DNA from 2 places in the Anabaena sp. CCY 0017 genome. Region 2 is predicted to be linked to the other one. Evidence: predicted binding sites of a transcription regulator. Region 2 holds the regulator's gene; the other holds the start of a gene.
The links. Region 2 encodes NtcA, which controls nitrogen genes in cyanobacteria. Its sites were predicted from a motif close to TNTGTANNNNNNNNTACANA; they were not measured.

Region 1 (12,589 bases), on a different contig from region 2:
GACAGCTTCCGTCATACAATTACAGTGCATATTTGTGGCGATACTTTTGATTTAGAAAGCCTCAAAGATGTAATTGATGGTAAACGTCAAGGCTTTATGGGTACAACCAATGTGGTGAATTATCTGACTAACCACGACCATGAACGGACTATGCTGGAACTGGCTAATCGGCAGATTTTTGAGGAAGAAGGCTTTAACAGAGCTAAATTAGCAGCAGCTATTCTCATGACATCTGTTGGTGTACCTTTAATTTGGATGGGAGAAGAGTTTGGTGAATACAAACCCAAACAACCTGAATCATCCAAAATCGAATGGTCGCTGCTAGGTAATGATCTAAATCATCACTTATTTGAATACTACAAGGGGTTGATTCATCTGCGTAAAAATAGTCACGCCCTCTACACAGAAAATATTGATTTTATTCACGAAAACCTAGAAGCGAAGGTACTAGCTTATAGTCGCTGGAACGAAGAAGGTTCTCGTGTTGTTGTTGTAGCCAATTTTTCAGAAAACTTCCTGAGTAGTTATCACATCCCTAATTTCCCCTGTGGTGGTACATGGCATGAATGGACAGGCAATTATCAAGTTGAGGCTAATGATGATGGGATGATTACTGACTTAGGACCATACGAAGCTAAAGTGTTTGTCTGGCAGTAATCAAATTTGTCGTTTGGGTTTCGTAAGCTACTAAGTATTACAGTAACTCTATTTACCAGTGGTTGAATAATTCTTGTAGTACCTATTGTACTGGAAATCGCTATAATACAGGAAAGGGGGCATATTGTCCCCTTTTTAAGTTATGAAAACACAACAATTGGATATCCACCGTTATTGAAATGGTTGCATTCAAAAAATCTATAAGTTTGTGTTGTACTTATGATTTAAAATAGTATATTAACCTCATTCCTCAGTGGAATAGCAAAAATCACAAATTCGGCTTTATGCACAATAAATTATTTAATACTAACATCAAGAACTCTCACGTATTATTAACACCCAATGAAGTAAAATCAAAGTTGCCTTTAACTAAAGAGGCTGAACATACTGTTTTGCAACATAGACAGGAAATCAAAAATATCCTAGATTTTCAAGATAGCAGAAAATTTATTGTGGTTGGTCCATGCTCAATTCATGATACACACGCAGCGCTGGAATATTCCCAGAGGTTGAAAGTTCTGGCTGAACGGGTAAAGGATAAACTGCTACTAATTATGAGGGTGTACTTTGAAAAACCCAGAACTACTGTAGGATGGAAAGGATTGATTAATGATCCAGATATGGATGATTCTTTCCATGTAGAAAAAGGTTTATTAACTGCACGTAACCTACTGATCAAAATAGCAGAGTTGGGTTTACCTGCTGGTACAGAAGCACTAGACCCAATTATACCTCAATATCTTAGTGAATTGATTACATGGTCTGCCATTGGCGCACGCACTACGGAATCACAAACCCATCGTGAAATGGCTAGTGGTCTTTCCATGCCGGTTGGTTTTAAGAATGGGACTGATGGTAATATTCAAGTAGCTTTAAATGCTTTACAATCAGCTAAAAGCTCTCACAATTTCCTCGGTATTAATCATAAGGGACAAGTGAGTGTGTTTGAAACTAAGGGAAATCCCTATGGTCACGTGATCCTCCGGGGTGGTAGTCAGCCTAACTTTGAAGCAGTAAATGTCCAACTTGTAGAAGAAAAATTAAAAGAGGCTAATTTACCACCGAGAATTGTGATTGACTGTAGTCACGGAAATACCAATAAAGATTATACGCTACAACCAACTGTATTAGAAAATGTCATTCAACAAATAGTTGATGGTAATACATCAATAGTCGGTGTCATGCTGGAATCAAATTTGTATGAAGGCAATCAACCGATGTCTGGTAAGCGAGAAGAATTAAAGTATGGTGTTTCTGTCACCGATAAATGCATCAGTTGGGATGAAACCGAAAAAAGTATTTTGGCTGCTTACCAAAAACTAAGTTAGTTCGTAGTCAGGACTTGATTGCAACCCATATTCAAACCTCCCCGCAAGGAGCTATGGTGTACACAAGCGTGTATTGATTCTTCTTAGCAGTCTGCATATCAACTAATTGTCTTCTCAGACTAATTAATTCGCTCAGTTGACTTAATATAAAGTGAAGTTTTGACGATTCTCTAACTTTGAGAACATAACTCTAGGCTGAGGACTTAAGTCTTCATTTTGAGAAGAATGAGGTCAGGTAGTAATCCATTGTGGATTATCGAGATCCACTCAACATAGGAGTTTCTTATGGCTGATGCAATTCAAAACGTTGACATAGATACCACCATCTCTGCTTTACAAAGAGACCTCAGTTCCATCCCTACCGACCAGGCGATGGCTATTATCAATACTTGGCAACAACAACTTTCAGGAACTGACCTGTCTGAAGACTTGGCAGAACTGAAAGAAGCACTTCTCAGTGGGGATGCTGAATCCATTGCAGAAATGCTGGTTGATTTGGGCGAAGACACTCAAAGTGCAGCTGCTAACGCTACTGGTGATGTGGCCTCAAAGGTGCAGCGACTAGGAGAAATGCTGTGTCAAGCGGGGAATTCCTTACAGTAGTTTTCGGTCAGTCTTAAATTCAACTAAGGTTTAAGAGTTTATAGTTTGTACGGTGTGACACAGCTAATTTTGTGTATAAGCATAAATATTGTGGGGTGGGCTACCGGTTCCCCCATAACAGTCAAGATGCCTGTTCCACAAGAGAAACATCATGCACTGTTTTAGGCTTGTCACGCCAGTAGGGTGTGTTAGGCAGCAGACTAGCGCACCACTCTAAATTTTCGCCAGATATAACCGCTACATAGACAATAAAATGATAATTAAGTTGTTGGTTTTGGCAGAAAATTATGGGGTACGACTTTAAAACACTGACTGAACTTTATAAAAACACGCTCCTCAATGACGTACTTCCATTTTGGGAAAAAAATTCTCTCGACTGGCAGCAAGGCGGCTATTTTACCTGTCTTAATCAAGAGGGTCAGGTCTACGACACCGATAAATTTATCTGGTTGCAAAATCGCCAAATCTGGACTTTCTCTCAGATGTATAGCCAGGTAGAAAAGCGCGAAAAATGGTTAAAAATTGCGAAAAATGGGGCTGATTTTCTCGCCCAACATGGCAGAGATGGTGACGGTAATTGGTATTTTGCCTTAACGCGTGAAGGTCAGCCACTGGTCGAACCCTACAATATATTTTCTGATTGCTTTGCCGCGATGGCATTTAGCAAATATGCCTTGGCTTCTGGAGAAGATTGGGCTAAGGATGTGGCAATGCAAGCTTACAATAATGTATTGCGTCGTCAGGATAATCCTAAAGGTAAATATAATAAAACTTATCCCGGTACACGCCCGATGAAATCCTTGGCTGTACCAATGATTTTAGCCAATCTGACTCTAGAAATGGAATGGTTGCTACCCAGTGAAACCCTGGAAAATGTTCTGGCTAGGACTGTTCAAGAAGTGATGACGGATTTTCTCGACCAGAAACGGGGTCTGATGTCCGAAAATGTTGCCCCTGATGGTTCCCACATTGATTCATTTGAAGGGCGGTTAATTAATCCTGGCCACGGTATCGAAGCCATGTGGTTTATTATGGATATCGCCAACCGGACAAAGGATATTAAGACTATTAATCAAGCGGTTGATGTGGTGCTAAATATCCTCAATTTTGCTTGGGATGCTGAGTACGGCGGGTTATATTACTTTATGGATGCAGATGGTCATCCGCCACAGCAACTGGAATGGGATCAAAAGTTATGGTGGGTGCATTTAGAGTCTTTGGTAGCATTAGCGATGGCCTATCGTCTGACGGGGCGTGATGTGTGTTGGGAATGGTATGAAAAGATGCACAATTATACTTGGTCGCATTTTGTAGACCCAGAATATGGCGAATGGTTCGGCTACCTAAATCGGCGTGGGGAAGTGTTATTAAATCTCAAAGGTGGTAAATGGAAAGGCTGTTTTCATGTACCTCGTGCATTATATCTTTGCTGGCAGCAGTTTGAGGCGTTGACTTGAATGTTTGCCCAAAAACTAACCTAAATTTCTAAAATGGGTTTTTATAGGCTTTTTGACTTTTGCCTTGCGTTGCTATGACTATAGTCACGTTTGCTAATAATCAGAAACAATCACTGTAAATTCCCGTCAGATCATACACTACAGACATAAAGTGCAAGTTTCATCATGACTACTCTTTACCAATGGAAATCTAGAACCGCCGCACTCATGGCAATGGCAATTACTACTACTGCTGTGGCTCCGATGATTGTCTTTGCTCCTGCTCACGCTCAGTATAATATTAACCAATCGCGATCGCGCACAGTAACTATTCCTGCTAACGCTAATGTCAGTTTTCCTGTGACACACGACAAAGATAAAGTTGTTGTTAGTCGTGGGGAAACCTTAGATTTGACATTGAAAATATCTAACGACATCACCGATAATCAGAGAAATATTTTAATTCCCAGAAATACAGAAGTTTTAGGACAGCTAGAACCTGTATATTTCAACGACGGAAACAGAGATAATAACAATGTCAGAGGTGTACGCTTCGTGGCACGGGAATTAATTTTTTCCTCTGGCCGTCGCCAATCAATTAATGCTTCTTCTCAGACTGTCACCAGAACTGAAAAAATTAGTAAAAATGATAGCAGCAGAATTTTAACAGATGCGGCTATTACTGCTGGTGCTGCTACGGCAATTTCATTAATTACAGGTAATCGCAGAATTGAAATTTTAGAACCTCTTGGTGGTGCAGCTGCTGGTGCTTTAGCCAGTGTACTGCTACGGAAAAAAGAAGTTGAAGTCTTCGTTTTAAGACCAGAACAGGATTTGAGACTGGCACTTAATTCTAATTTAGTTATAGATCGAGATCGCTTCTAAGCTTCACTATATTACCGCCGTGACTTTAATTATCTCCCATGAGCGATCGCCACTGTAACTATAGTAGGCGATCGCTTCATCTTTTCTAGCCATTTTTAACACTCTGCGGACTGTTCGCGCAGCGTCTCCCTTTGGGAGAAAAAAACAAGCATTAAAGGTGAAAATTACAGTTTTTGAGTTTCTATCCCTGTCTATACCCAAGGACACATATCTCAGCTAGTTGAATACTCATAAAGAAAGAGTAAAAAATATTTCATTCTATTGCAACTATTTTTATTGCTATAGCGTCTCCGTAAATATATAGGTTCGTTTTCGCTTGCTGTTGCTAGTAATCATGGAATTATGAATTTTTAACCGTATAAATATCAAATGTCCAAATTACTAAACATGACAAAATCACTGAATTAAAAAGAAACATTTTAGGAACTTTTAATTGTGTAAATTGTCTGAGTAAGTAAGAGAAAAAAATAAATTAATTGGAGTAAAAAACAATGTTTAATTTAAGTCGTGGACAATCTAGAACTGCTGCACTTATGACTTTGAGCTTCACAATAGGTGCTATAGCACCCTTTGTTAATGCTTCACCATCTTTAGCTCAAACCACATTTTCTGATGTTCCATCTAACTATTGGGCAGCACAGTTCATTCAACAATTGTCACAGCGAGGAGTGATTGCTGGTTTTCCTGATGGTAGGTTCCGCCCGGAAGAGGCAGTAACCCGCGCTCAATTTGCGGCGATGATTAATAATGCTTTCCAAAAATCATCGCAACGGCAAGCAATCAATTTTGTAGATGTCCCTAGTAATTTTTGGGCATCTAATGCGATTCGACAATCTTATACCATTGGTTTCTTATCAGGATATCCCGGTAATCGCTTCGAGCCTAACCAGAATATTCCCCGTCAACAGGTTTTGGTTTCTTTAGCCAACGGTTTAAATTATTCTCCCACGGCTAATACCCAAACTACTCTGCAAGCTTTCAGTGATAGCTTTAATATTGCTGACTGGGCGCGTAGTCCCATCGCTGCGGCGGCTGAACGGCGAATTGTGGTGAACTATCCTAACGTTCAGTTCTTGAATCCCACAGCAACAGCTACACGCGCACAGGTAGCTGCGTTTATCTATCAGGCGTTGGTGAGTTCTAATCAAGCTTCAGCCATTAGTTCGCCTTATATCGTCGCCCTGCAACCGACTACACCCACACCTGTATCTGTAACCATTCCCCAAGGAACTGCTATTCCTGTGAAGTATGATCAGGCAGAAAAAATTCTGGTAACGAAAGATGAAACAGCACCTTTGACTCTGACAGTAGACCAAAATGTAGTTACTCAAGAAGGAAGAGTAGTCATTCCGGCTGGTAGTCAAGTTATTGGTAAACTCCAACCTGCTCAAGGTGGTTCTCAATTCGTTGCTGAAAAACTACTTTTGACTACAGGTGAAGAGTATCAGATTAACGCTTCTTCCGAAGTGATTACGAAAACGGAAACTATTAGAAAGGGTACTAGCACCAGTACAATTATCCGGAATACTGTATTAGGTGCTGGTGCGGCGGCTGCGGTATCTGCTGTCACAGGCGATCGCGCTATCGCTACAGAAGAAGTCCTCGGTGGTGCAGCTATCGGTAGTTTAATTGGTCTGTTCTTTGGTAGAAACAGCGTTGACTTAATCACAATCGCACCTGATACCGATTTACAAATGACAATCAACCAAAACTTGCTGGTTTCAGTGAAATAGTCGTTGGTCATTGGGTATTGGGTATTGGCTAGGGCGGGTTTATAGATATGATTCAATATCAACGAGGATATTGCTCAACCCGCCCCTACGAACCAATCCTTCATCCCTATTGCCTCTTCATAGGCAACCAAATTATAAAAGTAGTTCCCGGTGCATCGGCTGAAGACATATTTGAATTAATTGCAGGGCTGAAAATTTCAATTTCGCCCTGCATTTGTTGTATTAATTGTTTAGCGATCGCTAGCCCCAAACCACTACCAGGAATTTCAGTTTGCGCTTGTACTCCTCGATAATGGCGTTCTCCCAAATGTGCTAAATCTTCTGGGGGAATTCCCGATCCAGTATTACTAATGGCAATTCCTTGAAAATGAGCTTTTTGTTGCCCTACCTGAATAAAAATTTTGCCGCCTGGAGGAGTGTACTTTAAGGCATTATCAATAATATTGCTGAATACTTCTTGCAAAGCTTTGATATTGGCTTGTACAAGAGGCAAATTCCGAGGGATTTCTGTTTCGAGTTTAAGATGACGTTCCTGTGCTATGGCTTGAGCTGACACTAATAATGGTGTTAATAAATCAATGACAAAGCAATCCGTTTCTTTATCGCCCGTTCCCGGCAACAATAGGGCTGGTTTGGGTGCTTTTTCTACAGTTGCTTCTACAAATACTTCATTTTCAGGCAATGTCAAAGGCGCTAAATCAGCCTCTGTCCAGTCAATGACTTGATCAAACTGTTGCAGCAATTCTTCGAGGCGATCGCTTTCCCGGACAATATTCGCTCCCACATCTCGATTCTGATCACCTGCTCGCAGTCGTTTTAATAGCAGTTTGCCAAAGGTTCTAATTGCTGTCAGGGGGTTACGAAATTGGTGCAGAAGGTTATCGAGCAAATCTCGCTGCTGTTCTTGGATAATTTGTTGTTGATGTAGCTGATGCTGTAACCAAGCTCGACGTTGATCTAGAATACAGGCAATCGCCAAAGTCTGGGCTATCTTTTGAATTTCGCTTTGCTCTTTTTCATTCCATGCCCTGTCCTCTCTACCTGTCACCAATAGCCCCATCATCACACCTTCATGAATCAGAGGTAGCACAATTTGGTTGCCACTGAGCCGAGATTCCTCCGGGAAATCTGGTTGTTCAGCATCTGTTTTTCTGGTGTCCTGTGATGAAATCGGTGATTCCGTCCCGGCTGTCAATAACTTACTCTGTTGCTGAGGTAAAACCAAAACATCCCCAACTGTTGCTTCTGTGATATCTTCCCCTGGTCGTAATACTGCTGTTTCGGGATAAACGACCACAGGAATTAGTTTGGCCTCACCAGCAGGAGCATCCACCAACTCTTGTGTTAAGTAAACGACACTTAAAGATGCTCCCAGTCCTTGGGTTAGCAGTGCTATTTGCTCTCGGCATAGAGCCACAAAATCTGAACTGGCAGACATTAACATTTTTTAGCTTTTGCTCAGGATCACAGAATTTAAGGGAAGATAGAAGAAAGTCGCTTTATTTTTGCTCACTCTTTGAATAAAGCTTAACTAAATCTTTGCAGTAATGGTTTGCACCGGGGGATTATATGCTTTACAAATTTCCAATATTATTTTTCTGTATCAAAAGTTTAAGAACTATTGATATTTTGAACTAGAACTTATATAATTGCGACGGATTTTGTAGCTATAACTACAATCTATAGCTTGAAAGAGGAGGAAAATAGGTTGGCAAGAAGACGTAAGCGGAAAAGTCGCCGTCGCCAAGAAGGACGACGCATTCTAGAGCATGTGCCTCAATATAGCATCGAAAGTGGCGAAGAAAAACCTGTGACAGCAGCGAGAAAATTCATTCAAGCTGAAGGGATTGCGCCACCAGCATTGCTACTTGTAAAGCGAAATGAACACACTACAGACCGTTATTTCTGGGCAGAGAAGGGTTTGTTTGGCGCTCAATACGTAGAAGAAAACCATTTCTTGTTTCCCAGCCTGCGGACATTAGAATCTCCAGCAGGTTTAGAACCATTGGCTGTGGCTAGCCGATGAATCTAAATGGTGATCGAATATGGCTTCTGACAATCATTTAACTGGTAAAGTTGCTCAGTTTATGCAAAGTTTTCGTTTTTTTTAAGTTTGTGAATGATTTGCCAATATATCAAGCCCAGTTAATTGGACTTCATGAAAAAGTCAGCTTCTTCTCAAACCACGTTGGTTTGTATGAATTGATTTCTAGTCAAATGATGCAGAGGGGAGTCAGATAGAGCAAAATGCATCCGCAAGTGAGAGTTGAGTTGCGCTCTCCTCCAATGGATTGCCCAAGAGGCTCTGTAAGCAAATATAATCTTTTCCCTACGATGCCATGTCGTAGGGAAAACTTATGTATTCGCCAATTTTGTCCTCCTCCCTCATCTCAATCAGCAGATTTCAACTGTAAAGCTTTCTGTAACTCCATGAGTTCATCTCTATGGGCAATTACGGTAATTTTACTTGCAGAGCTTAATTCACCCTGGTTTGGGGACTCTATTTGGAAAGATACCTTCTCAAATCTTCCGGATTTTTTCCAATAAAACAGACCACTCAAAGGTGACAGTATTACCAATCCGATAAACAAAGTACCGAAATCAGGAAAAAGCATCGCTAAAACCAACGCTAGACAGGCCATACCCCCAAAGGCCAGCAGTGTTAAAAACACAGCTAAAAACCAGCTAGGTTGAACAAAGCCTTCAAAGGTGACTTGATTTTTTTCTCGGTCTATTGCTGCTACTTGGTAAGCACGGGAGCGAAAATACTCCTTAACTTTCGGCATTAAAGCAGCCTCATCTTGTTCAGATACCAGTTGTGCTTTTGTGATCCGGTCTTTGGTGGAAGCCCGAATAAAGAAAAACAGACCAACTGATAACAACAAGGTGAGCAGCAACGTAGATGGCACAATTGCAGTATCCATAACTAAATTGTTATTGTTTTCATAGGAGTAGACTTATTTATGATCAATTATTCATTAATTTGCTCTCCCCTTTGTGTAATCTTGCCAAAGTTGCGCCAAATGTTGTGATCTTTCTTGCCATTCTGGAGAAACTTGGTACATCCGTCTGGGGCGACCTCGCCCTTCGAGCTTCTTCCAATACCCATTAATCGCCCTTTCGTCTTCGAGAAATTTAATCGCACTATAAAGTACTGTATCCGAAAGTCGATAGGTAGGGTATTCAGTTTCCAATCGCTGGATCAACTCAGTTCCGTAGGACTCACCTTGTAATAAATTATACAAAATGTAGCAAATAGCTAGTTCCTGACAGAGATAAGTTGGCGGAGGATTCTCAAAAAATTGATATATATCCTCAAGTTTCATGGTTTAGTGAATGGCTAATAAATGCCTGGTAATAGTGGTATCTACAATCCTGGTAGACAGTATATAGTGCTACTACAAAATAAGCAGTTATATCTGGCTACTTTGGCAGGGTTTTCCCAGGGTAAACATTACAAGGCTTCCCCACGCGCCTAGAGTCGCGGGACGAATTTGCAAGTTTTAGGAGCGCAAAATACTACGTTCCTACCCAAGTTATAGGTGTTGTGGAGAGGAGCAATCAAAGCGATCGCCTAGACAGCTTCCAGGTGTCAAGTGATGCCAAACTGGTGAGAACTGCCTAAGCATAAAATGCCATCGAAGAAATTTTACAAGCAAAATGCCGTTTTGTCTGCAAAAGTTAATAAACACTTTGTTTTACAGTGATTATCCCAGTACAAAACCTGAGAAAATCAGCTATGTAAAATGTCGGGATAAAACCTAGATACTGGTATACACAATCAAATAAGCATTCAACACTGACATTTTATCTGGTAATTGTGATATTAAATTTAACAAGTCCTTAGCGCATTAGTGATCAGTATGTCAGAAAACCCCGACACTCCATCGTCTTCGTCTAATCTCCGCGCGATCGCCCAAACCTTTCGCCTGACTGGTTGGATTAGCTTTTGGATTCAATTAGTCCTAGGCGTTGTTTCTGCAATTATTGTGCTGCTATTTGCAATATTTAGTCAGCAACGAAATGCCACAGGCAATAATCCGGGAACTGGGTTTGGTGTATTTTTAGCAGTTTGCGGAATTCTGATTTTAGGTGGCGGTATTTATATAGCTTTTCGCTACACCAGAATTGGTAATAAATTGCAATCCTCAAATCCCAGTAACCGCCCTCGAAAAAGTGAAAGCTTGCAAGTATTACGCCTGGGACTGTGGATTAATTTAGTCGGAATGCTAGTGACATTATTGGGTTCACAAGCGATCGTGGGGACATTGGTAGCCAGGTCAATATCTCCCCAAGCCGCAACGACTCAATTATTTGACCCTACGCGGATTATTAGCGGTTTAGATATGCTGGTAGTCCAGGCAAATATCAACACCGTCTCAGCCCACTTTGCAGGGCTTGCAGTGTCGATTTGGCTGCTTAATCGCATTACCCGGACTTGAAAGCTTTAGTCAAAATCAGAATTAATATAGAATTTTTTAGCTTGAGCAAGATTAGCAGAGCGAAATTGTTAGATTGGCAATTCCTGCCCTACCAAGCCAAAATCAGGATATGCTGATGTTTTGGCAAGAAGACCCTAGGCAAAAAACCGAGAAAAATCTGTGCTGGATATTAAGCAAATACGGGAAAATCCCCAATTAATCCAAGAACGTTTGAACAGTCGTAGTGGTAAATACGACATCGAACCGATTTTACAGTTAGACAAGCAACAACGGGAACTGGAAGGGACACGCAGTAAACTTCAAGCCCGCAGTAACGAAATTGGTAAGCTTGTAGGACAGAAAATTAAATCTGGTACTGATCCTAAATCTCCAGAAATTCAAGCCTTGCGGGACGAAGGTAACGACCTTAAAGCCCAATTAAGTGAACTAGAACCCCAAGAAAAAGCTCTCAAAGCCGAAATTGAGCAACTGGTGTTAGCACTCCCTAATTTACCCAGTGAGTTCACGCCTCTAGGCACAAGTGAAGATGATAATCAAGAAGTGCGGCGCTGGGGTGATGAATATCTACCTGAAAACCCGAAGATTATTCCCCATTGGGAAATCGGCGAAAAAATGGGTATTCTCAACTTTGAGCGAGCTGTAAAAGTTGCCCAAAGTCGGTTTGTCACTCTCGTTGGTGCGGGTGCGGCTTTGGAACGGGCATTAATTCAGTTTATGCTGAAGACGCAAACAGAAGCCGGCTATGTAGAAGTTAGTCCGCCGTTATTAGTCAATACTGATGCTTTAACCGGAACCGGTCAGTTACCAAAGTTTGCGGAAGAAAGTTTTAAATGTGCTGATGATGAATTGTGGTTGATACCCACAGCAGAAGTTCCCGTTACCAACCTTTACCGGGGAGAAATTTTAGCTGCGGAAGAGTTACCAATTTATCACTGTGCTTATACGCCCTGTTTTCGTCGAGAAGCGGGAAGTTATGGGCGAGATATGCGGGGTTTAATTCGTCTGCATCAATTCAATAAAGTTGAGTTAGTAAAAGTTGTTCATCCCAGTTCTTCTTTTGATGAATTAGAAAAACTGGTAGTAAATGCCGAAGCAATTTTACAAGCTTTAAAATTACCTTATCGGGTAATTAATTTATGTACTGCTGATTTAGGTTTTGGGGCAACAAAAACTTATGATTTAGAAGTATGGTTGCCTTCTTCTGGGAAGTATCGAGAAATTTCCAGTTGTTCTAATTGTGTAGATTTCCAAGCAAGAAGGGCAGATATTCGCTTTAAAGAAGCTGGTAAGAAGGGGACGCAGTTTGTTCATACTTTAAACGGTTCTGGTTTAGCTGTGGGTAGAACTATGGCAGCGATTTTGGAGAATTATCAGCAGCCAGATGGGACGATTAAAGTACCGGAGGTGTTGCAACCATTTTTAGGACGGGAGGTTTTGTAATTTCCTGCTTTGATGCAAAAGTAGAGGCGTTTTATATTGCGTCTCTACAGAGATTTACCTAATAC
Region 2 (12,589 bases):
GGGAGTGGGGAGTGGGAGGGGAAAAGGCAGGGGGGCAGGGAGCAGGGGGGAGAAGACGGTAACTTCCCAATGACAAATGACTAATGACTACATTCCCATTATTTCATAGCCTGCATCTACGTATAAAACTTGTCCTGTAATACCACTGGCTAAATCGCTAGATAAGAAGGCAGCAGTATTACCTACTTCTTGCTGCGTCACAGTGCGTCGCAGGGGAGCTACTTCTTCTACATGGTGAATCATATCTAAAATTCCGCCCACTGCTGAAGAGGCTAATGTGCGTATCGGACCGGCGGAAATGGCATTTACCCGAATGTTATTTGGCCCCAGTTCAGCAGCCAAATAACGTACACTAGATTCTAATCCGGCTTTAGCTACTCCCATAACGTTGTAGTTAGGAATTGCTTTCACGCCACCCAAATATGTCAAAGTGATGATGCTACCACCTTCTGTCATCAGAGGTTTGGCTGCACCACTTAACTGCACCAGAGAGTAAGTGCTGATTTCTAAAGCGGTTTTGAAACCAGAACGGGAGGTTTGGCTAAAACCACCAGTCAAATCGTCTCTGTTGGCGAAGGCTAAACAGTGAATGAGAATGTCCAATTTGCCCCACTTATCCTTAATGGCTGCAAAGGTAGATTCAATCTGTGCGTCATCTTGGACATTACAGGGAACAAATAGGCTGGGGTTAAGAGGTTCTACCAACTCCGCCACTTTTTTCTCCATCTTGCCTCGCTCATCTGGCAAGTAGGTAATACCCAAGTTAGCTCCGGCTTTGTGCAGTTGTTGAGCAATCCCCCAGGCTATGGAGCGGTTGTTAGCAATCCCTGTAACTAAGGCATTTTTTCCAGTCAGATTCAGCATATAAATTATGAATGTGATCAATCATTAGGAGCATACTAGAATCTGAGGCGAGTTTGTCTTGGTTCTGCACATTTTTTGTAAAAATGATGATTAGGGAGACTGTTTTTTGAAAAGTTTCTCCAGATAATCCTGAAGATATTCTCAAGATATCGTGAAATTTTTGGTAAAAAACCTGATGACTACAAATGTGCAAGAACTTATAACAACTACTCGCGAAAAACATCAAAAATTATGTATCATTATGAACAAATAACTGTGAACTTGTGGCTTTGAGTATAGGAATGTACAGAAAGGTTGACGGTGCTTTATTGATTTTTCAGGTGTATTCTTAGGTAATCAGTTTTTGTTTTTCCGGCATTGGGTAGGGGAAGGGAGATGATCGTGACACAAGATAAAGCCCTAGCAAATGTATTTCGCCAGATGGCAACGGGGGCATTTCCTCCAGTTGTAGAAACGTTTGAACGCAATAAAACAATATTTTTTCCCGGCGATCCTGCTGAACGAGTTTATTTTCTTTTGAAGGGTGCTGTGAAACTTTCCAGGGTGTATGAGGCAGGAGAGGAAATAACGGTAGCACTGCTGCGGGAAAATAGTGTTTTTGGTGTGTTGTCATTACTGACGGGAAATAAGTCAGATAGATTCTATCATGCGGTGGCATTTACGCCTGTAGAGTTGTTGTCAGCACCAATTGAACAAGTTGAGCAAGCGTTTAAGGAAAATCCAGAATTATCGATGTTGATGCTGCGAGGCCTTTCTTCGCGGATTCTACAAACAGAGATGATGATTGAAACCCTGGCGCACCGTGATATGGGTTCGAGATTGGTGAGTTTTCTGTTAATTCTTTGTCGTGATTTTGGGGTTCCTTGTGCCGATGGGATTACGATTGATCTGAAGCTATCTCATCAGGCGATCGCAGAAGCAATTGGTTCTACTCGTGTCACCGTAACTAGGTTACTAGGAGACTTGCGTGAGAAACAGATGATTTCTATCCACAAAAAGAAGATTACCGTGCATAAACCTGTTACCTTAAGTAAGCAGTTCACTTAAAATCAATTGGGGAGGTGGAGTGGCACGTGTTGTGTTGTTGAAGCTGACAACCATAGCTGGAGGTAAATCTCAAATCGTGAGTAGTTTCAGCTATTGCCAAAATTCCACCCTTCACAAGATAATGTATGAAAGTAGTAGGTTGTATCTGGAAGCATTTTGGTAGCTGAAGATGACCACCGGGTACATCCTTATAGCAGCAATGTTAATTTTGGGGGGCGTAATTGCCACCGTGGGCGATCGCATTGGCACACGAGTTGGCAAAGCACGCCTCTCACTGTTTAACCTTCGCCCTAAAAAAACGGCTGTATTGGTAACAATCTTTACAGGTGGATTGATATCGGCATCAACATTAGGGATCTTATTTGCGGCTGATGAAGGATTGCGCCAAGGGGTATTTCAGCTAGAAGATATTCAAAAAGACCTCAGAGAAAAGCGGGAACAGCTCAAAATTGCGGAAACTGAGAAAGGTCAGATAGAGACTGAATTAAGCACAGCTAGAATTGAAAAAACTCAGGCACAGCAAGACTTACAGGTAATTAATAAATCCTTGCAAGCGGCTAATGCCAAACAAGAAGCAACACAAAATCAGCTTCAACGTACCCAAAAGCAGTTAGGTGAAGTAGTCAGTCAGTATCAAAAAGCCTTAACTGAACTGCAAAGCGTTTACGACGAGAGAGAGACATTGCAGGGGGCGATTGAAGAACTGAGGGCAGAACGGCAAAGACTTTATGCGGAAGCTAAAACAGCCATTGACGAAGCTAAAACAGCTATTAACCAGCGCGATCGCCAAATTGCCCAATTGGATGGACTAATCAAAAAACGCAATCAAGAAATTGCGGCGCGAGAACAAGTCATCGCCACAAGGGAATCTCGCCTCAAAGAATTGGAAAAACAACAGAATTATTTAGAACAAGAAGTAGCAAGGCTGGAACAATTTTATCAGTCATACCGTGACCTGCGTCTAGGTAAGCTGGCACTGGTTCGCAATCAAGTTTTGGCTGCGAACGTGGTTCGTGTCAATCAAGCCAGTGCAGCTCGTCAAGCAGTTATACAACTTTTGCAAATAGCTAACCAGAATGCCAATATTCAATTAACTGAACCGGGGGAAAATCCGACAAATAAAGAACTATTGCGCGTTACCCAGGAAAGGATAGAGCAAATCAGCCAGCAAATCAACGATGGTAGAGAGTATGTGGTGCGAATCTTCTCTGCTGGTAATTATGTCAGAGGCGAAAACCAGATAGAATTTTTTGCGGATGCAGCCAGAAATCAACTGGTATTTTCCGAAGGTGAGGTACTAGCGACAACTACTGCTGATCCCAAAACTATGACACCTTATCAGCTATCGCAAAGACTCGATTTGGTGATTTCTGCTTCGGAATTTCGGGCGCGGAATGCCGGAATTGTCGAGGGTTTGTTAAGAGAAGGGACTCATTTACGCTTTTTCTTACAATTAAGACAGTATGATCAACCATTAGAAATCAAAGCGATCGCTAGAGAGGATACTTATACATCCGGCCCTTTAAGAATCAAGCTATTGGCAATTTTTAACGGTGTAGTTGTTTTTAGCACTTAAAAAATAAACATAATACCAGACAATTTAAGTGTATTTTTTATGACTTTTAGTGAATTTTCACCAACACAACCAGTCATCTTAGGCTTCGATCCCGGTAAAGATAAATGTGGTTTAGCCATCATGGGACTAGATAGACAATTGTACTATCACCAAGTCGTGACGGCACAAAAAGCGATCGCCACCATTGAAACCCTGCGTCAACAGTTTCCCGTTTCCTTATTAGTCATGGGTAATCAAACCACCTCTAAACAGTGGAAACAGCAACTGCGAGAGGCATTAGTAGAGCAGCTAAGTATAATTTTAGTAGATGAGCGTTACAGCACCTTAGAAGCACGCGATCGCTACTGGCAGATGTATCCACCCAAAGGACTAACAAAACTCTTACCACAGGGCATGAGACAGCCACCACGACCCATAGACGACATAGTTGCCCTCCTCTTAATAGAAAGATACTTAAATCGCCTAACTACGAGTGTTGAGTAGGGAGTGCTGAGTAGAAACCAAGTAGGGGCGGGTTGATGAAAATTATTATTAGTAATCGAGCATATCTGTAAACCCGCCCCTACATCAAGACTTTCAGCAATCAACAATGTTCTAACCACCTTAGCGGTTGCTATAAATGATAACTGATGACTAAAGTTCTGCCCTAATAGTAAAAGCATAATCTCCCCCAGGTTCTAGCTGATAATCTTGTTGTTCTAAGAAACGACCAAGAGGTTCTTTAATCAGGGCGCGACCTTGGGAAGGCTTCACAGACAGTTCTCCTCGGCGAAAATGCCATTTAAAATGCCACTCGAAGCTACCCGCACTTACTTCCCCCTCAAGAAAGCCGAGTTGCCACGATTGACGGATAATTCTGACATGGGCGGTAGTTTCTGGCAGACGTTTGGCACTCACAATGCTTTATGTCACGTGTGGGATAACAGCCAAATAAATAGGCTACTTCTTTTATTTACCAAACTTATCTAAAATATACAAATTGACATGGACAAGACCGTAGCTGACCTTCGCAAAGATTACACCTTGGAAGGTTTGACTGAAACCGAAATTAACCCTAATCCGTTTATTCAGTTTAAAAAATGGTTTGAACAAGCACTAGCAGCCCAACTTCCTGAACCTAATGCGATGACTCTGGCTACTGCTACACCAGATGGCCAGCCTTCCGCCCGAATGGTGTTACTGAAAGATTTCGATGAACGGGGCTTTGTTTTGTTCACTAATTACAACAGTCATAAAGGACAAGAACTAGCAGCAAATCCTCAAGCAGCTTTAGTTTTTTGGTGGGCGGAATTGGAACGTCAAGTCAGAATTGTGGGGACAGTTGAGAAGATTTCCCCAGAACAATCTGATAGTTATTTTGAAATGCGTCCGCCCAATAGTCGTTTAGGTGCGTGGGCTTCTAATCAAAGTCAGGTAATTGTTGGGAGGGAAGTTTTAGAACGACAATTGCAAGAATTTCAGGACAAATATAAAAATCAGGAAGTTCCTCGTCCACCTCATTGGGGAGGCTACCGAGTCATCCCCAGAGAAATTGAGTTTTGGCAAGGTCGTTCCAGTCGTCTGCACGATCGCTTGCTGTATACTCGCAGGGATAATCACAATTGGAAAATTGAGCGCTTGTCACCATGAACAATTTTGGATTTTGAATTTTGGATTTTGGATTTGCAATTTTAGAAGTAGGGTGTGTTGTCGCGTAGCGCAACGCACCATCCTAAATTATCGGTGCGTTAGGACTAACGTCCATAACACACCCTACCTTTTCACCCCGGCTTACTCCGTAGCTGCTACTTTGGGATCAGGCGCAAACTGAACTCTGGGATCTGGCATAAAAGTATATCTCAGATAAATTCCTCCCCAGATGAACAGGATAATTAACAAACCACCAATACCGAGGGGACTAGGTAGCCAAAATACTACTTCTATGTGGTTGAGTTCACCGGGTTTGATCTGCCATACTAATTGCTTACCTTGCTTTTGCGGTGGGATAGCAGTTTCAGTTCGTTGAATATTTCTAGCTCCCCAAGGGGTTTTTAAGCTAAACTCTAGATCAAGAATTGAGCCAGTGTCAGATAAGACGTTACCTTTGCTGGCAATTAAGGAAAGGGATCGCAAGTCTAAATCATAAATTAAGCGATTCCTCACTAACAGCAGAAAATTGTTCTGATTGATCAGTAAATTAGATTCAATTTTTGGTAATTCTGATGCAGATGCTTTCTGCAACGTTTCAGATTTTTCATTAGTCCGAGAGTTGAAAAAGTCATTGAATTTTTCTTGCAACTCTTGACCATTACTAAAAGGAATTTTTACAATAATTTCTTCTGGAGAAATCCGTTGTGTTCTACCTTCTAGTTGACGGGTGCGACGTTCTATGCTGTGTAACCATTCATATACATAATCACCACTAAAACTGGTGAGTCGTTCACCCAATTTAATATGCTGTACTATTTCGCCACTATTTGAGTTATTGAAGGTAACACCGGCATCGTAATCAACACAACCAGTTAGCAGCAGTGACGATAACAGAACCAGCCACAAAATAGGATTTTTGATTGGAAAAATCCGACGAATGAGATTCCGACTGATTAGCTTGATGAATAATGCCACTTTGATTAACACAAAACTCAATGCTTTGGTGAATCTCACTAAAATCTTTCTGAAAATAGAATAATTCATCATATCTCCCAAAAACTAAAAACTCAACCAAGCCAAGTACGAGAGTGTTAACACAATAACAATTAGTGCTACCCCAATAAAGCGATTATCTTGGGTATTCACTTGGCTAAGGTCTTCCAATTCTGGTTCAGCAGGTGCTTGACGAGAAGCTTTTGCGTAATTTCCAGATGCCCGAATTTTGGCATCATTATCAGACAATGTGCCTAAATCTGGGATTTCCGTCATCCACTCACTGGGGCGTTGGAGTTTCGGGGCTTTTAAAATATAAAGTAACTCCTTTGCCTGTTTGCTGGTTTCTGGGAAAGGATGACGTTGGAGTTGTTGACAAAGGGCGATCGCTTCTTCGGTCTTTCCAGCTGCTTCATAAGCTGTTACCAGCCAAATTTGAACTTCACCCCCAAGGCGAGAATTTCGAGATAACAGGGCGCTGGCTTTTTCCAGATTCTCCACAGCTTCTCGATATTTCCCATTTTCAAAGTTAAGTTTTCCAGCCTGATAACGACTTCTGGCAATTTCTAAACTTTCTGTACTCACGTTTTACCCACCAATCAGCACTACTTTGAATTTGTCCATGTCAGCAATTTTTGGAGAACTTTATACAATGGAAGTTAATCAACGTTTAAAATTTTAACCAAGTAGCTGCGGCTATTTACGGAATAAAAATTTAGGTTATCAAATGCAAGGAGCAAAAATATGCTAAAAATCAAGCATTTACAACTTAATTGGCTAGGGATAGGAATAATTTGCTCTGTAATCAGCGCTACAATTACCCCAGCTGCTGCCCAGCGCATCATCATTAATCAGACTGTGAGAATCAATCAGCAGCCTGCTGTTGGTTCTTTTATTTATGGTAGTCCGATTTCTACCCCCATGCCTGTAAACCCAGCGACAGGGTTAATGCCGAGGCACAGCGATCGCGACTATCACTCCTATCCTGTGGTTAGGCCTGTAAATCCAAGGAGAAGGTTAATTCCCCGGCACAGCGATCGCGATTATCACTCCTATCCTGTGGTTAGGCCTAGGTCAAATCGGGGTAGTAATTCTGGGTTAATTAATCCAACCTTAATTAATCCCGTAATTCCTAACTCCACCTTCGTGAATCCAGTGATTTTCAATCATAATTCACGGCAACCTACATCATATAAAGGGCGATCGCAAGTGAGAATGAATCGTCACCGTGTAAGATCCACAGGGCAATCTTCTTGTAGTATCTCTATATCGCAGGTGATTTTCAATTGTCCCAGGTAAAACTCAGATTAATCACCGTTTTAAGTGAATTGAGAACCGAGGATCATCGTACCAATACCACCGTCAGTAAATACTTCTAGGAGTAACGCGTGGGGAATGCGACCATCAATGATGTGTGCTGCACTTACGCCTTGGGCAAGCGATCGCACACAACAATTCACTTTTGGAATCATCCCACCGCTAACGATACCATTGGCAATCAATTCACGGGCTTGACGAATATCTACCTTCGGAATCAAGCTAGATGGGTCTTTGTAATCCTTGAGAATACCTGGCGTGTCAGTCAGTAAAATTAACTTTTCCGCACCCAAAGCGGCGGCGATTTCCCCAGCTACCGTATCAGCGTTAATATTATAAGCTTGACCATTCTCATCAGTAGCTACACTAGACACCACCGGAATATAGCCGCTACTGGAGAGGGTTTCCAAAATTTTGATATTTACACCACTGACTTCGCCCACAAAACCGATACCTTCTTGATCCTGGGGACGGGCTGTAATCAAGTTACCATCCTTACCACAAAGTCCCACAGCCAAACCCCCAGCCCGGCTAATCAGCGAAACAATTTCCTTATTGACTCGGCCGACCAAAACCATCTCCACCACATCCATAGTGGGCGCATCGGTGACACGCAGACCATTTTTAAATTGTGCTTCAATACCCAGTTTAGTTAACCAACTATTGATTTCCGGTCCACCACCATGTACCAGAATGGGACGCAAGCCAACGCAGGATAAAAAGACAATATCCCGCATTACTTTGTCTTTGAGGGTGCTATCTTTCATAGCCGCACCACCATATTTGACAACAACAGTCCGACCCACAAATTGTTGAATGTAAGGTAGGGCTTCACTGAGTACACGGACACGAGTAGCTTCCGTTTCCCTGATATATTCCGAATCGTTATCCATCACGAGGAGCTATTGAGATTTAAAACTTATTTAGTCAGTTTAGAAGAATTTGGAACCTGCAACAATCTTTCCTAATTCCTGGTTCTTCTCCGGGGCTTCCTTTGCTGCGAGGACAGTTTTCCATTACAGGATTATAAAAGGTTCCAGACTCCGGCTCCCTCTCCTTACTAAGGAGAGGGTTGGGGTGAGGTTTTCTCAGGATTTCTACAAAATCCAGATGCTCCCAATCCCATCAACCGCCTCCCATATTCATCGCAACTAACATTGCTTGCTGACTTACCTGCTGATAAACAGTATCTAAATATTTAGTCACCACATCGCCAGATGTGGAACTAACTGTACTTTCTTCAGTTTTGGCTAAAGGAATCGCCCCCAATACATCTAATACCGTTTCGCTACCCGACGGCGCAATTACTACCAAAGAAGATTCTAGCGGTTCCTGATATTCCCAAAAAGAACCCAGATTTACAGACAATGATGGCTGAGTCGGTGGTTTAGTCTCAGGTGTTTCAGGTGCTGTCACATCCACCTTAGCACCACGTAATTGACGTAAATCACTGATAATTTGCTCTTTAGTGCGTCCACGTAATTGAAACAGCACAAATGGGTCTTCACTGAAGCGATCGCCTAACTGATAGTATACTGCACCAATATGTTTACAAGGATTGGCCTTATCAGGGCAAGAGCATTTACTGTGAACATCAGAAAGTGTAAACGGAAACAAAGACAAACCATTGGCTGTAAACACCTCCTCAATATTTTGCGGCATTTCCCCAGCTAACAACTTGGCCGCAAAAATGGCTCTTTGGGACATAGTTTCAATTACATAACCCCATTCTTCCTCACTAAAATGGTCAATAGAAAGAGAAACCTTATAAGGTTCAGGTTCGCTACCTTGAACTCTAGCTAAAACCTTTGCCCCTTTAAACTCAATATTTAAAACATTACCCTGACGAGAATAATTTCTCGCCCGTTCCAAACGCTTTTTAAACCGATAAGAATCGAGTAACTCCAGCCACTTTTGTGACCACCATTCTCTACTTGCTTGTAAGGTATCGTTATTCATAAATAAATGCAAAAAATTGGCTCAGGTATACAAGCAAAATCCTAATGATATAGCGGTATGCACTTGAATCAAGTACATCATAGCCCCCTCCTCGCTTGCGGGGAGGGGGTTGGGGGTGGGGTTCTCTTATATCTCACTTAACTGATAACCGCTATATACAACCAAAATCCTAGTAATAAAAGGCTTATAGCAAGCCATATCTACCTATTCTAAATTTGTTATACATTATTTAACCAACCTTGCAAATCTTCTACAGTATTTAAATCAAATATTGCCTCTCCTAAAGCCTCAATAACTTCTATATTTAAACTCCTAATTTCGGTTTCTAAGTCTCCCTCAATTTGTCCAATTTTTTTATTAATTAACCTGATAATTAAGTTTTTTTCTCTTTCAATGCCTCTTTCAATTCCTGTCTCGATTCCTTCTTCCATCCAACTTGTGACAATTTGCATAACTTCCTCCTTCTCTTCCTTGATTAATATACCTATTTCTGCTTGAAATTTCTCTTCTTCTATTTTATTCAATCTCAAATACGTGTCAATGAACCCTGATATCAATTGCATTTTAGCTGGATTTAATTTTAAGGTAACTAATAACCTTAAACATTCCGATTTGACTTTTGGCCTATCTTCTGGTGCTATATTCATTTTTGACATCAAAGCCGATGCAACTGGATTTGGACGAATTAAAAAGTCTCGCCAGTTGAGTTGATTCAGTTGCACTACTTGATAATTAAATTTTAGCACTTCAAAATCAGGAAAGTTGATTTGATAGTTATTCACGGCTACGGTTTTGGGTGAGTCGTAAGAAAATATAACTATCGGATATATTGGCAAATCCAATTTTTCATCTAACCTCGCAAAATAACGAAACATTCTTTGATTAAATTTTGGTCTTGCACCTGATTCGGCTTCAATATGAATCACAAAATAAGAAGGTTGACCGAGAAATTTAACTTTAACTATTAGGTCAGTTTCATATTTGTCGCCTGCGGTGACATCCGTAAATATTTCTTTGTCTAAAAATGTAATCGATGTGGTGTCTATATATTCGATAACTTGAGGAAAGAATAATTCTAGAAACTCTACGAAAAAATTTGATATTAGTTCTTTGAATAAGCGGTCATGGTCTATCTTGTTTGTCATCTTGTTATCTATAGGACTACTATTTGATTATTGTTGGCGTAGCCTGCGCTTGGAACTGACAAAAACGTAGTGGCTTGGTCATCTGAAAATGTTGCAAAAAATTGTAGGTTGGGTTGACGTAAGGAAACCCAACATCATTGACAGCGTTGGGTTGCGCTGCGCATAACCCAACCTACTTCTAATGCACTAAACTTCATCCTCATCAATTATCGCACTGCGATCAAGAATGAGTAAATCACGCAATTGGTCGGTATCCATTTCAGTTAGCCACTCCTCACCAGTATTAACTACTTGTTCAGCCAATTGTTTTTTACTTTCAATCATGTCATGAATTTTCTCTTCTAATGTGCCAGTACAGACAAATTTATGCACTTGCACATTCCGCGTTTGACCAATTCTAAATACTCTATCTGTCGCTTGATTTTCCACTGCGGGATTCCACCATCTATCAAAGTGAAATACATGATTAGCCCTGGTTAAATTCAAGCCTACGCCACCCGCTTTTAAAGAAAGAATCATAATCGGAGGTCCTTGGGGGTCGTGTTGGAAACGGTCAATCATTTCCTCTCGTTGTTTTTTCGTGCTACCACCATATAAAAAGAATATTTCTTTCCCAAGTGTTTGCTGTAAATGAGCTTTTAGTAACTTACCCCATTCAGCAAATTGAGTAAAAATTAAAGCCCTATCGCCCTCCTCCAAAGCCACATTTAACATTTCATCTAGCCGTTGCAGTTTGGCAGAACTATGTTCTTGTAATGTCGCAGCTTTCAAATATTGGGCTGGATGATTACAAATTTGTTTCAATTTAACGAGTAAAGCTAAAATCATGCCTCGACGTTGCAAACCCTCCGCCGATTCAATTTCTGCCAAAGATGCTTCCACAACTTGTTGATAAAGTGCAGCCTGTTCAGCCGCAAGACCACAGAAAACCGCCATTTCTTGCTTTTCTGGCAAATCTTGAATAATATCACGATCTGTTTTCAGACGACGTAGAATAAAAGGTTGAACTAAACCCCGCAATTGATTTAAAGATGCCGTGTCACCATACTTTTCAATTGGCATAGCAAACCGTCTCTGGAAAAATTGGCGATTTCCCAAATACCCAGGATTCAGGAAATCTAAAATAGACCACAATTCCTGGAGTTTATTTTCTACTGGTGTCCCTGTTAAAGCTATCCGAAATGTAGTTTTTAATTCCCTCACAGCCTGTGATTGTTTAGCTTCGGGATTTTTGACATTTTGAGCTTCATCTAATACAACCGTCTGCCAATCTACAGTTTGCAAAGACTTAATATCCCGGTGAACGAGTGAGTAACTAGTGATAATGACATCGTGTTTTTCGACTGCTGCTGTAAACGCTTTACCTTTGAGACGTTTATCGCCGTGATGCTGTAAAACTTTCAGAGTAGGCGCAAACTTTTTAATTTCCCGTTCCCAGTTACCTAAAATAGAAGTTGGGCAAACAAGTAAGGTGGGATTTTCCAGTGCATCTTGTTCTTTGAGGTGCAGTAAAAAGGCAATTAACTGAACTGTTTTTCCCAGTCCCATATCATCAGCTAGACAAGCACCCAAACCCCAACGTTCTAGGAAAGCCAGCCAAGCCGCCCCTCTTTCTTGATAAGGTCGTAACTGTCCTTGAAAATTGGTAGGTGTGGGGAGGGGTGCAATGCTTTGATTATTCGTTAACGCCCCAATTAACTCTTGCAATGTGCCAGATGCTTCAAAACTGACCACAGGTAACTTTTCAATCGCCTGGGTATCTCCAGAACTCAGACGTAAAGCATCTTCCAAAGAAAGCGTCATTTCGTCTTTGCGAGAAGCAAAAAATGTCTGTGCCGTTTTAATATCCTGGGGTCGCAATTCCACCCATTCGCCGTTAATTTCTACTAATGGACTATTTAAAGCTACCAGTTTATTAAACTCAGTTTTAGAAATTGTTTGCCCCCCAATAGCCAATTGCCATTGAAAATTTAGTAAACTTTGTAAACCCAAGCGTCCCTGCTTTTTCTTTTGGGTTTCCGCACTGATTTTTAAACCTAAACGATTCGCCCATCCTTCT

Region 1: ACM0OW_RS16645 (DUF3155 domain-containing protein) is a predicted target of NtcA. The motif match lies at 8,303-8,322, and genes of this name have one in related genera.

The regions. Positions count from the first base shown of each region.
Region 1 covers NZ_CAWUDG010000014.1:29,661-42,249, forward strand. Annotated here, with positions in the region: gene ACM0OW_RS16610 (alpha-amylase family glycosyl hydrolase) at 1-657, shown strand, start outside; gene ACM0OW_RS16615 (3-deoxy-7-phosphoheptulonate synthase) at 942-1,985, shown strand; gene ACM0OW_RS16620 (hypothetical protein) at 2,271-2,588, shown strand; gene ACM0OW_RS16625 (AGE family epimerase/isomerase) at 2,876-4,045, shown strand; gene ACM0OW_RS16630 (conjugal transfer protein TrbI) at 4,211-4,909, shown strand; gene ACM0OW_RS16635 (S-layer homology domain-containing protein) at 5,401-6,642, shown strand; gene ACM0OW_RS16640 (ATP-binding protein) at 6,749-8,086, opposite strand; gene ACM0OW_RS16645 (DUF3155 domain-containing protein) at 8,351-8,668, shown strand; gene ACM0OW_RS16650 (cofactor assembly of complex C subunit B) at 9,033-9,566, opposite strand; gene ACM0OW_RS16655 (PadR family transcriptional regulator) at 9,621-9,968, opposite strand; gene ACM0OW_RS16660 (DUF3611 family protein) at 10,506-11,084, shown strand; gene serS (serine--tRNA ligase) at 11,244-12,524, shown strand.
Region 2 covers NZ_CAWUDG010000001.1:324,789-337,377, reverse strand. Annotated here, with positions in the region: gene fabI (enoyl-ACP reductase FabI) at 88-864, opposite strand; gene ntcA (global nitrogen regulator NtcA) at 1,240-1,911, shown strand; gene ACM0OW_RS01465 (DUF3084 domain-containing protein) at 2,081-3,487, shown strand; gene ACM0OW_RS01460 (pre-16S rRNA-processing nuclease YqgF) at 3,527-3,970, shown strand; gene ACM0OW_RS01455 (DUF3146 family protein) at 4,121-4,384, opposite strand; gene pdxH (pyridoxamine 5'-phosphate oxidase) at 4,472-5,116, shown strand; gene ACM0OW_RS01445 (DUF3153 domain-containing protein) at 5,258-6,160, opposite strand; gene ACM0OW_RS01440 (tetratricopeptide repeat protein) at 6,176-6,694, opposite strand; gene ACM0OW_RS01435 (hypothetical protein) at 6,854-7,408, shown strand; gene argB (acetylglutamate kinase) at 7,429-8,322, opposite strand; gene ACM0OW_RS01425 (SWIM zinc finger family protein) at 8,552-9,385, opposite strand; gene ACM0OW_RS01420 (Rpn family recombination-promoting nuclease/putative transposase) at 9,604-10,530, opposite strand; gene ACM0OW_RS01415 (DEAD/DEAH box helicase) at 10,717-12,589, opposite strand, start outside.